3 regions of the Rhodococcus sp. 320_ES genome follow, and region 3 is predicted to be linked to each of the others. Evidence: predicted binding sites of a transcription regulator. Region 3 holds the regulator's gene; each other region holds the start of a gene.
The links. The regulator HspR, encoded in region 3, represses chaperone genes until heat shock. The targets are predictions, from matches to a motif close to ANNTGAGTNNNNNNNACTCANNT.

Region 1 (4,193 bases), on a different contig from region 3:
CCCGGCCCGCTGCGCCGCGAGGAGCTTCTGCTTCACGCCGCCGATCGGCAACACCCGTCCGTTCAGCGTGACCTCGCCGGTCATGCCCACGTCCGAGCGCACGGGCCGACCTGTCGCCATAGACACCAGCGCGGTCACCATGGTCACGCCTGCCGACGGCCCGTCCTTCTGCACCGCACCCGCGGGAACGTGCACGTGGATGCTGCGATCCAAAGCCGACGGTTCGATGCCGAACTCGACCGCGTGTGCGCGCACGTAGGACAGTGCGATCTGTGCGGACTCCTTCATGACGTCGCCGAGTTGACCGGTCAGAGCAAGTCCGGTCTTGCCCTCGTTCGACCCAGCCTCGATGAACAGCACGTCGCCGCCGAGTCCGGTCACGGCCAAACCGGTTGCCACACCGGGTACTTCGGTGCGCTCGTGTGCCTCCGGGGTGAACCGGGGTCGACCCAGGTAGCCGACGAGGTCCGGTTCGTCGATCACGATGGCCTCGCTCGACTGCGCCAGTGCGGTGGCCGCCTTGCGCAGTGCCTTCGCCAGCAACCGCTCGAACTGCCGAACGCCCGGTTCCCGGGTGTAGTCGGCTGCGATCTTGTGCAGAGCAGCGTCGGTGACGGTCACTTCGTCGGCCGTCAGCGCCGCACGCTCGGCCTGCCGAGGCAGAAGGTAGTCACGTGCGATGGCCACCTTGTCGTCCTCGGTGTACCCGTCGATCGTGATCAGTTCCATGCGGTCGATCAACGCCGCCGGGATCTGCTCGATCACGTTGGCGGTGGCCAGGAACACCACGTCCGACAGGTCGAGGTCCAGATCGAGGTAGTGGTCGCGGAACGTGTGGTTCTGCGCCGGGTCGAGCACCTCGAGCAACGCCGCGCTCGGATCGCCGCGGTAATCGGATCCGACCTTGTCGATCTCGTCCAGCAGCACAACGGGATTCATCGATCCTGCTTCGCCGATGGCACGCACGATACGACCCGGCAAAGCGCCGACGTAGGTGCGACGGTGTCCGCGGATCTCCGCCTCGTCGCGGACGCCGCCGAGGGCGACGCGCACGAACTTGCGGCCCAGGGCGCGAGCAATCGACTCACCGAGCGACGTCTTGCCCACCCCGGGCGGGCCGGCCAGCACCATCACGGCGCCGGATCCGCGACCGCCGACCACCTGCAGACCGCGGTCGGCACGACGCGCACGCACCGCGAGGTACTCGACGATGCGATCCTTCACGTCGCCCAGTCCGTGGTGATCGGCGTCGAGAACCGCACGCGCAGCGGCGATGTCCGTCGAATCCTCGGTCCGCTCGTTCCACGGCAGATCCAGGACGGTGTCCAACCAGGTTCTGATCCAACCACTTTCGGGGCTCTGATCACTCGACCGCTCGAGGCGGCCGACCTCACGCATCGCGGCCTCGCGCACGTTGTCCGGGAGTACCGCCGACTCCACGCGGGTGCGGTAATCGTCGGCGCCGTCGGGTTCGTCCTCGCCGAGTTCCTTGCGGATCGCAGCGAGTTGCTGCCGCAGAAGGAACTCCTTCTGCGTCTTCTCCATGCCGTCGCGGACGTCGCCGGCGATCTTGTCGTTGACTTCCACCTCGGCGAGGTGGTCCTTGGTCCACGCGATCAGAGCGGTCAAACGCTCTGCCACGTCCGGAGTTTCGAGCAGCTGACGCTTCTGGACATCCGCCAGGTACGACGCGTACCCGGCGGTGTCGGCGAGGGCGGACGGGTCGGTCAGCTTGTTCACCGAGTCGATCACCTGCCAGGCATCGCGCCGCTGCAACATCGCCAGCACGAGTTTCTTGTACTCAGCGGCCAGGGCGCGGGTGTCGTCGGTGATCTCGGTCTGATCGACCGGTTCCGCTTCCACCCACAGAGCTGCGCCGGGTCCGCTCACCCCGGAACCGATGTGCGCGCGGCCCTCGCCCTTGATGACGGCGGCCTGCTCACCGGTGGCGAGGCGGCCCATCTGGACGATGGACGAGACGACGCCGTAGGCCGGGTAGCGGTCGTCGAGACGGGGTGCGACCAGCAGCTTCCCGTCCGTCGTGCTGCGTGCGGCGTCGATGGCGGCGCGAGCGGGTTCGTCGAGCTCCACCGGCACGACCATGCCGGGAAGCACCACGGGGTCGGTCAGGAACAGGACGGGGAGTCGTGTCGAGTCGGTCATGAGGTCCTCCAAAAGTTAAGCGTGACCTGCTCAACTTCGGGGGTGGGGGTTCTGTTCCCTTCCGTGAGCACTGTTCGCCGACAGCGGAGGGAACGGGGCCCTACAGCCGCTCGATAATGGTCGCGTTCGCCAACCCGCCCGCCTCGCACATCGTCTGCAGCGCGTACCGGCCGCCCGTCTGCTCGAGCGCGTTCACCATGGTGGTCATGATGCGCGCCCCGCTGGCTCCGAGCGGGTGCCCGATGGCGATGGCGCCGCCGTTGACGTTCGTCTTGGCGAGGTCGGCCCCGGTGTCGTGAGCCCAGGCCAGGACGACTGGCGAGAACGCTTCGTTGACCTCGAACAGGTCGATGTCGTCGATGGTCAGTCCGGCCCGGTCGAGCACCTTCTTCGTCGCGGGGATGACCCCGGTCAGCATGTACAGCGGATCCGAACCCACCACTGCCACACTGTGAATACGCGCCAACGGGGTAAGACCGAGGCGTGCCGCTACCTCGGTCGTCGTGATCAGAACGGCTGCACTGCCGTCGCTGAGCGGGCTCGCGTTGCCGGCGGTGATGTTCCACTCGATCTGCGGAAAGCGTCGCCCGATGGCCTCGTCGTAGTACGCCGGCTTCAGGCCCGCCAGCGTCTCTACGGTCGAGCCCGGTCGAATGTTCTCGTCGCTCTCGAGTCCTGCGATCGGCGCGAGTTCGTTCGCGAACCGGCCCTCTTTCGTTGCGGCGGCGGCTTTCTCGTGACTGCCGACGGCAAACTCGTCGAGCTGGGTTCGCGTGAATCCCCACTTGGCCGAAATCAACTCTGCACTGTGGCCCTGGCCGACGAGCCCGTCCGGGTACCGGGCAACCAAGCCGTCTCCGCGGGGATCGAATCCCGGCCGGATGTTCGATCCCATCGGTACCCGACCCATCGACTCGATACCAGCGGCCACCACCACGTCGTACGCACCGGACATCACGCCTTGCGCGGCGAAGTGAACGGCCTGCTGACTGCTTCCACACTGACGGTCGACGGTGGTCCCGGGAACCGACTCCGGATAGCCGGCGGCCAGCAGGGCCGTGCGCGCGATGTTGAACGCCTGCTCGTCGGCTTGCGTGACAGCACCGGTGATGACGTCGTCGATCAGCGCGGGATCGATACCCGCGCGGTCGACGAGAGCACGAAGACTGTGTGCGAGCAGGTCGGCCGGGTGTACGCCGTGGAGTGCTCCGCTCGCTTTTCCCTTCCCGACGGGTGTGCGGACTGCGCCGACGATGACGGCGTCGCGACCGAATGACTGGGCCATGGAACTCACCTTCCGAGTCTGATGAAGCTGACTATGGTTCTACCTAGTCAACAATTGCAGAGCAGGCTCGGATATTCCATAGTCGGCCAGAATTCTCGGTGGCCGAGAGCGGTTTGTCCTTTACAGTCGGTCCAGGTAATCCTCGCCGAACAATGGAGTCAGCAATGACCGGTCCCACCGATCCCTACCCCAGCGGCGATCCACAACAGCCGTACAACCAACCCGGCCAGTACGGCCAGCCCCAGTACAACCAGCCCCAGTACGGCCAGCCCCAGTACAACCAGCCGGGTCATTACAACCAGCCCGGCTACGACCAGCCGCCCGCCTCGCCCAAGAACGGATTCGGCCTCGCGGCACTGATCCTCGGCATTCTCTCGATCCTGGCGTTCTGGAGTTTCGGTTTCGGCATCGTCCTCGGACTCCTCGCGATCCTGTTCGGATTTCTGGGACGGTCCAGGGTCAAGAAGCGCATCGCGACGAACGGCGGAGTTGCCCTCACCGGAATTGTTCTCGGCATCATCGGAGTGATCGCCGGAATCGCGTTCCTCTGGGTCGTGGTCTGGGCGGCCGACAAGGTCGGATTCACCGACTACACGTCGTGCATCAGCGACGCCGGCAGCAACGAACAAGCCATCGCGTCGTGCAATGAGCAGTTCACGAACAACATTCAGGACCAGTTCAGCGTCACGATCACCCCGCTGCCGACGCCGTAGGCCCGAGCCCCGCATCGACTCGGGGGCACCTT
Region 2 (4,193 bases), on a different contig from region 3:
TGTTGCGGAAGTCGACCGTGCGACCCTGACCGTCGGTCAGGCGACCTTCGTCGAGCACGGCGAGAAGGATGTCGAAGACGTCCGGGTGCGCCTTCTCGACCTCGTCGAACAACACGACCGTGTACGGCCGTCGCCGAACGGCTTCGGTGAGTTGCCCGCCGGCTTCGTAGCCGACGTAGCCGGGGGGTGCACCCACCAACCGCGCGACGGCGTGCTTCTCGCTGTACTCGCTCATGTCGATGCGAACCATGGCGCGTTCGTCGTCGAAGAGAAAGTGCGCCAACGACTTCGCGAGCTCCGTCTTACCGACACCCGTCGGTCCGAGGAACAGGAACGAGCCCGTCGGCCGGTTGGGATCGGCGACACCGGCACGTGCGCGACGCACCGCATCCGAGACGGCCTGCACCGCATCATCCTGTCCGACAACGCGTTTGCCGAGTTCGTCCTCCATGCGCAGAAGCTTGGCGGTCTCACCTTCGAGCATGCGTCCGGCCGGAATGCCGGTCCACGCCGACACCACGTCCGCGACGTCGTCGGGTCCGACCTCTTCCTTGAGCATCATGTCGCCCTGAGGAATGACGGTCTTCGCGGCGAGTTCTTTCTCCAGGTTAGGAATTCGGCCGTAGCGAAGCTCGGCTGCCTTGCCCAGGTCACCGTCGCGCTCGGCGCGCTCGGACTCGCCGCGCAACTGCTCGAGCTGCTCCTTCAGATCACGAACCGAGTCGATCGCGTTCTTCTCGTTCTGCCAGCGAGCAGTCAACTCCGACAGCTTCTCCGACAGATCCGCCAGTTCGCTGCGAAGCTTCTCGAGACGGGACTTCGACGCGTCGTCCTTCTCCTTGGCCAGCGCCATCTCCTCGATCTCGAGGCGTCGAACGGCCCGCTCCACCTCGTCGATCTCGACGGGACGCGAGTCGATCTCCATGCGCAGACGCGACGCGGCCTCGTCGACCAGGTCGATTGCCTTGTCCGGCAGGAACCTCGACGTGATGTAGCGATCGGACAGTGCGGCGGCGGAGACCAGGGCCGAGTCGGTGATGCGCACACCGTGGTGCACCTCGTACCGCTCCTTGAGCCCGCGCAGAATGCCGACGGTGTCCTCGACCGACGGCTCGCCGACCAGAACCTGCTGGAACCGCCGTTCGAGTGCGGCGTCCTTCTCGATGTACTTGCGGTACTCGTCGAGCGTGGTCGCACCGACCAGCCGAAGCTCGCCGCGGGCCAGCATCGGCTTGATCATGTTGCCCGCGTCCATCGCGGACTCGCCGGTCGCCCCGGCGCCGACGATGGTGTGCAGCTCGTCGATGAAGGTGATGACCTGCCCGGCGGAGTTCTTGATGTCGTCGAGCACGGCCTTGAGCCGCTCCTCGAACTCACCGCGGTACTTCGCGCCGGCGACCATGGAACCGAGGTCGAGCGAGATGACGGTCTTGCCGCGCAAGCTTTCCGGCACGTCGCCGGTCACGATGCGCTGAGCCAGCCCTTCGACGATGGCGGTCTTGCCGACACCGGGCTCACCGATCAGCACCGGATTGTTCTTGGTGCGACGCGAGAGAACCTGCACGACGCGACGGATCTCGGTGTCGCGACCGATGACAGGGTCGAGCTTGCCGGACCGGGCGGCCTCGGTGAGGTCCGTCGAGTACTTCTCGAGGGCCTGGTACGTCGACTCCGGATCGGGGCTGGTGACGCGTGCGCTCCCGCGGACCGTCGCGAACGCCTCGCGCAGCGCGACGGACGTCGCACCGTGCCCGGCCAGCAGCTTGGCCACATCCGTCGAGCCTTCGGACAGGCCGACGAGGACGTGCTCGGTGGAGACGTACTCGTCGTCGAGCTCCGTCGCCAGCTGCTGCGCAGCGTTGATGACGGCGAGCGCCTCGCGCCCGAGCTGCGGCTTGGACGCGCCCCCCGACGTGGTGGGCATGCGATCGACCAGGGTCTGCGCCTCGCGCCGGACCGTGGCCGGGTCGACGCCGACAGCTTTGAGGAGTGGGGTGGCGATGCCGTCGGTCTGATCGAGCAACGCCACGAGAAGATGAGCCGGACGGATGTCCGGATTCCCGGCCGCCGAAGCAGCCTGCAGGGCAGCACTCAACGCCGCCTGCGTCTTGGTGGTGGGAGAGAACGAGTCCACCGGTCACCTCACTTGTTTCGTGTAACGGTTGTCGATGGGTGCAACACTACAACACTTGAGTCTGTTCCACTCAACTTAGTTGAGCGTGGGCGGTGTGGTTGCGCGTGCATGGTCGGGCCCGGGCACCCCGAATCGCCCCGCGCATCGCCGATCGGAAGTGCCCGACGCGAACCGCGGTGCCGCAAGCCCGCGCACCTGCGATCGGAGGTGCACGAAGCGGCCCGACCCGCGCACCCGCAATCGTGAGTGCCCCACGCCCGGACACCCCGAATCGCCTCGCGCATCGCCGATCGAGAGTGCCCGACGCGAACCGCGGTGCCCCAACCGAACCGCCCCCGAATCGGCAAACATAACGATGCGTCCGTGCAGTGGTCACTGATGTGAGAAGCCACTACTGTGACAGGAGTCGGTTCGTGCCCCGGTAGCGGGCAATTCGGGGGCCGATCGAACTTCACGCAGGTCTGGAGGTTGCACTGTGCTCGATGCGCAAGCGATCTCCCTGGTACGCGCCGGTCTGAAGTCCGTTCTGGCCGAGGACGACGGGCCGGAGACCATCGCGAGATCCTTCTACGCGCACCTCTTCGCCGAGCACCCCGAGTTCCGCTCCTTCTTCCCGGCCGCGATGGAGCAGCAGCGGCACCGCTTGGTCCGCGCACTCGAGTACGTGATCGACAACCTCGAGGACCCCAACCGATTCCTGCCGTTCCTCCACCAGCTGGGCCGCGACCATCGCAAGCACGGCATCGACGGCCGACACTTTCTTGCGGCGGAGAACGCCCTGGTCTCGGCGTTCAGGTCGTTCGTCGGCACCGAAGTGTGGACCGAGACCGTCGAGGCGGCGTGGCGTACCACCTTCGGTGTCGTCTCCAATTCGATGGCCGCAGGTGCCGACAGCGATCGGATGCCGGCGTTCTGGGGCGCAACCGTCGTCGAGCATCGACGCGTGCTCGACGACCTCGCGATCATCCGCGTGCAAACCGACGGCGTGGTTCCGTACGAGCCGGGGCAGTACGTCAGCGTGCAGGTTCCGCAGCGCCCCCGGATGTGGCGCTATCTCTCCCCGGCGATTCCGACGAACGACCACGGCGGCATCGAGTTCCATGTCCGACGCGTATCCGGTGGCTGGGTGAGCCCGGCGCTGGTGGCGGACACCGTGGTCGGAGACCGCTGGCTGGTCGGTCCGCCGCTGGGCGGGCTGAACGTGGACACGTCGCCGGGCTGCGAGGACGTGCTGATGATCGCCGGCGGAACGGGCCTCGCGCCGCTGCGCGCCCAGTTGATGGCGATGGCGATGCGCAGTCGGAATCCACGCGTCCACCTGTTCGTGAGCGGCCAGTATCCGAGCGACCTCTACGACATCGAGACGCTGTGGCATCTGGCGCAGACCAACCCGTGGCTGACCGTCGTGCCGGTGGTCGAGGACACCGAGGAGCCGTGGTGGCGGCCGGACGCCCGCCGCGACATACCGCGCGGGCTCTATCACCTGCAGGTCGGCAAGGTGGGTCAGGTGGTCACTCGGTACGGCTCGTGGGCCGACCGCCAAATTCAGATCTGCGGCTCACCGTCGATGGTGCGCAGCACGACGTACGCGCTGCGACTGGTGGGCACACCCGTCGAGCACATTCAGTTCGATCCGACCGGCGGCTAGATACCCAACCGCGCGCGGACCTCGGGCCGGCGCAGCGGAGGTACCGTCGCCGGGGGTTGCTTGCGCGGAGGAAGCACAGCCAGCAGGCGCTCGGTCGTGGCGGTCACCTCGGCCACCGCCTTCTCGAACGCGTCGCGGTTGGCGTCGGACAGGGTGCGCAATCCGCTGACCTTGCGCACGTACTGCCGGGCCGCCGCTTCGATCTCCTCGTCCGTCGCCGCCGGTTCGAGTCCTCGCAGTTCGGTGATGTTTCTGCACATGACAACCACGGTAATCCCGTGGGCCGGTTCAGGAGCGGCGGACGGGGAACTGCGGATTCTCGGGCTCGCCCACCGACGTGATGCACGTGTAGACGAACGAGCTCAGTTCGGCCCGATTGGCGGGCTCGAGAAGATCGAGGGCCTCGCCGCC
Region 3 (4,193 bases):
GCGTACCTGTGCAACCCGCACGATCTGAACAGCGTCAAGGACGCGATGCTCTCGGCGATCGAACAGGACCGTGAGACGGGTCGACGCTACATGCGCGCGATGCGTCGACAGGTCCTCGCGCACGACGTGGACCGGTGGGCTCGCTCGTTCCTGTCCGCACTGAACCGAACCGGAGACGACGTGCCCAGCCACCTCGTATCCAACCGCGAGATCGGAGAAGCTGGGGAAGAATAGGCGGCGTGGGGGACGCTCGGGTTGTTCAGGTTCATCGGTTGCGGCGGGACATCACCGTCGTGCGGCTCGTCGGCGATTACGTGCCGTTTCACGCCGGCCAATCGGTGTCGGTGACCGTTCCGCAAAGTCCGCGCGTACCGCGCCGATACTCCCCCGCTCTTCCCCCGTCGCTCGACGGCAAGCTCGAGTTTCACGTGCGCGCCGTCCCGGCGGGTTGGGTGAGCGGCTCCATCGTGGCGGAGACCCGAGTGGGCGACGTGTGGCGCATCGACTCCCCCGAGGGCGAGCTGTTCGTCGACGATTCGGGGCGCGACGTGGTGATGATCGCCGGCGGAACGGGACTCGCACCGATGCGCGCGCTGATCCTCGACCTCGCGCGCTGGGAGCGTCCGCCCTCGGTGCACCTGTTCGTCGGCGGACGGTCACCGCGTGACCTCTACGCGGCCGACATGCTGTCGCTGCTGGCCGCGCACGCTCCGTGGCTCACGATCACACCCGTCGTCGACGCTCTCGCGGACCCGCCCTTCGCAGACGAGTGGTTCGCGCAGGCCGACCGGCAACGTCGGGCCGAGGCGCCGTGGTCCGGCTTTCGGGAGGACCAGCTGGTGGTCGGCCGGGTCGGTGACGTCGCGGCGTCGTTCGGGCCGTTCCGGGACCGTCAGGTCCTGGTCTGCGGATCCCCCGGAATGGTCGACGCGACGGTGCGGTCGCTGCGGGCGACGGGGACGCCCGCCGAGGCAATCGCTACCTAGATCCTTGACCGCCTAGATCAGCGGATCGTGCCGAATGTTTTCCGCCGGGGTTCCGCCGGCCAGCAGAGCGTCGACAGTCTTGCCGATCATCGATGGGGATCCGGCGATCTGCACGTCGCGCTCGGCCCACGAACCGAACGACGCGGCGAGCACCCCGACCGGGCTCGGCATGAGCTGACGGGAGAGCACAGCGGCAACGTCGCCGTCGTGCCACCACGGGTCGCTGTCGTGCTCGGACACCGGGACGACGGTGAGCCAGGGATTCGATCGCGCGATATCGGTCATGGTGCGGAAGTCGTACAGATCGCACGGGTAGGTACCGCCCATGAACAGGTGCACCTTCGGGTTGTGCGATCGGGCGGACATTTCCATGATCTGAGCCCGCAGTGGCGCGATCCCGGTGCCCGATCCGATCATGAGCATGTCGCGCCCCCCGGCGCCGTCGATTCCCAATGCCCCGAGAGGTGACCCGACCACCCAGCGCTCCCCGATGCTGGTCTGGCGCACCATCGCCGGGCTGACCCACCCGCCCGACACCCGTCGCACATGGAACTCGATCTGACCGACTTCGTTGGCAGGGATGGCCGGTGACAGGTAGCGCCACATCCGAGGCCGGCTCGGTATCTGGACGCTGAGGTATTGTCCCGCTTCGTATTTCACGGGTTCGTCGAGCTGCAGCCGGATGATCGCGACGTCGCGCAGCACCTCGGACTTTTGGACGACGGTCGCACCCACGGCGGCAGGACCGGTTTCCGCGTTGGCCGCGTTCATCATGGTTCCGGCGACGATCGCAATCGCGTCGCCCCACGCTTCCGCAACGTCGTCGGTCCACATTTCGGTGCCCGCGAAACGCCGCAGAGCCGTCGTCAGAGCTGCGGCCACCGCCGCGTAGTGCGCGTCGACGATTCCGTACTTGCGGTGGTCACGGCCGAGTTGCTCGAGAAAAGGAAGCGTTGCGTGGAGGTCGTCGAGATGATCCACCGCGTACGCGATGGCCGTCACCAGACGTTCGCGCTGGCCCGTCATCGAGGCTGGAAAGAAGTCGCGAATTTCCGGATTGTCGGCGAAAAGAATTGCGTAGAACGACGAGGACAATTTCTCGGGCCCACCGTCCACGGCCGCAACCGATTTGAACGACGTGCGCACGAGGGATATCGCCCGTGAATCCATGTGCGTCCCCTCGTGTCGATAATGCCTGCTCAGCGAATTCTAACGGCAATTATCGACTTCAGGGAGCACAGTTTCATCATCCCGACGTTGCGTGCTTTTAATTCACGGAAAACCGGTAATAAGATTGTTTTACGGCTGACGCTGATTGCGCGGCTTCCACACCACCAGCGCGTTGTTGCGCGGCGCGGGAAGCAGGTCACGCCGATATCCCGCGTGCACCTGCGCGAGCTCGGTCGCCAATTCGGTGGCACGCATCTGCAGCGCCTCCACCTGATTGGTGAGCTCGATGATGCGCTTGATGCCCGCAAGGTTCACGCCCTCGTCCTGCGAGAGGCGTTGCACCTCACGGAGCAGCGCCACGTCGCGCGGCGAATATCGCCGACCGCCGCCCGTGGTGCGGTGCGGCGTCACCAGACCGAGACGGTCGTAGGTGCGCAACGTCTGCGCGTGCATTCCGGCCAGTTCGGCCGCCACCGAGATCACGAAGATACGGGCATCGGGATCCGCGGCAGATTCTCGTGCGTCCACCACTTCCTTCTCCCTTCGCAGGCTCTTCTACGCGCCCGGCCAGCCGGCGCGCGGATCGAATCCGCTGGCCTTCTCGGCTTGCGCATACGTTGTGAGTGCTTCCGTCGCAGCATCATCGAGCTTCGGCGGCACCGCGACCTTCACGGTCACCAGCAGGTCGCCGGTGCCGCTCTTCTTCGGAATTCCGCGTCCCTTGACCCGGAACGTACGCCCGTCGACGGTCCCGCCGGGGACCTTGACGCCGACACGGCCGTCCAGAGTCGGGACCGACAGCGTCGCGCCGAGGACGAGTTCGCTGTACGCCACCGGAACGGTGAGCGTCAGATCGTCGCCGGACCGTCCGAACACCTTGTCGGCGCGCACCTTCACGGTGACCAACAGGTCACCGGCGGGAGCGCCGCGGAGTCCGGCTTCACCGCGCCCGGCCACGCGAACGCGCTGGCCGTCGCTGACACCGGCGGGCACGCGCACCGTCACCGAGCGGGTGCGGTTCTGCACTCCGCTTCCGCGGCAGTCGGGGCACGGGTCGTCGATGATGGATCCGGTTCCACGGCACTCGTCACATGGCTCGCTGAAGCCGAACGCGCCCTGGTTCCGGTTGACGACGCCCGCACCGTTGCACTTGGGACACACCCGAGGGCTGGTTCCCGGCTTGGCACCGCTGCCGTGACACGTGGTGCACGACGACGGGCTCGTAATGCTCAGCGGCACAGCAGTTCCGGTGGCCGCGTCGCGGAAGTCGAGGGTGATCTCCGCCGACAGGTCCTGCCCGCGGCTCGGCCTCGTCGACGCGCCCGTCCGCCCTGTGGTGCCCCCGCGGTTGAACAGTCCACCGAAGAGGTCGCCGAGGCCGGAGTCGCCACCGGCGGTGTAGGAACCGCCGCCTCCGAAGAGGTCACCGAGGTCGAAGCCCTGTGCGCCGCCGCCACCGCCGAAGTTGGACCCTCCGCCGGGTGAGAAGCCGCCGCGACCGAATCCGCCGCTCGAATACAGAGCGCGCGCCTCGTCGTACTCCTTGCGCTTGGCCGGATCGGCAAGCACCGCATGGGCTTCGCTGACGGCCTTGAACTTCTCTTCGGCCTTGCTGTTGTTCGGATTCGCGTCCGGGTGGTTGTCGCGTGCCAGCTTGCGGTACGCCTTCTTGATCTCGTCCGACGATGCGGTGGAGGAGACACCCAGCTCCTTGTAGAAGTCCTTCTCGATCCACTCCCGTTGGCTCACTTGGGTGCCTCCTCCTTTCGCACTGTCTCTGTAATTTCCGACTATGCCTGGTCGGCTGTCGGTTCGCCGTCCGTCACTGCCACCATCGCGGTGCGCAGTACACGGTCGCGCAATTTGTAACCCTTGCGGAACACACTTCCCACGACCGGGTTGTGACCGTCACCGTCGTGCTGCACGGCTTCGTGAACGGCCGGGTCGAAGGCGTCGCCTTCGGCACCGAACGACGCGATGCCCTGCGCGGTGAAGATCGATTCGAGCTTGGCCGCAACGCTTGCCAGCGGACCCGTC

Region 1: the regulator HspR is predicted to act here: its motif matches at 2,177-2,199, upstream of lon (endopeptidase La).
Region 2: the regulator HspR is predicted to act here: its motif matches at 2,188-2,210, upstream of clpB (ATP-dependent chaperone ClpB).

What each region holds. Positions count from the first base shown of each region.
Region 1 covers NZ_JCAWAG010000006.1:195,229-199,421, forward strand. Annotated here, with positions in the region: gene lon (endopeptidase La) at 1-2,163, opposite strand, end outside; gene AC59JP_RS21460 (acetyl-CoA C-acyltransferase) at 2,264-3,448, opposite strand; gene AC59JP_RS21465 (DUF4190 domain-containing protein) at 3,613-4,161, shown strand.
Region 2 covers NZ_JCAWAG010000003.1:695,092-699,284, reverse strand. Annotated here, with positions in the region: gene clpB (ATP-dependent chaperone ClpB) at 1-2,134, opposite strand, end outside; gene AC59JP_RS13950 (globin domain-containing protein) at 2,610-3,782, shown strand; gene AC59JP_RS13945 (DUF2277 domain-containing protein) at 3,779-4,042, opposite strand; gene AC59JP_RS13940 (hypothetical protein) at 4,071-4,193, opposite strand, start outside.
Region 3 covers NZ_JCAWAG010000002.1:766,463-770,655, forward strand. Annotated here, with positions in the region: gene AC59JP_RS10280 (alpha,alpha-trehalose-phosphate synthase (UDP-forming)) at 1-234, shown strand, start outside; gene AC59JP_RS10285 (FAD-binding oxidoreductase) at 240-986, shown strand; gene AC59JP_RS10290 (FAD-binding oxidoreductase) at 999-2,156, opposite strand; gene AC59JP_RS10295 (heat shock protein transcriptional repressor HspR) at 2,286-2,687, opposite strand; gene dnaJ (molecular chaperone DnaJ) at 2,712-3,905, opposite strand; gene grpE (nucleotide exchange factor GrpE) at 3,947-4,193, opposite strand, start outside.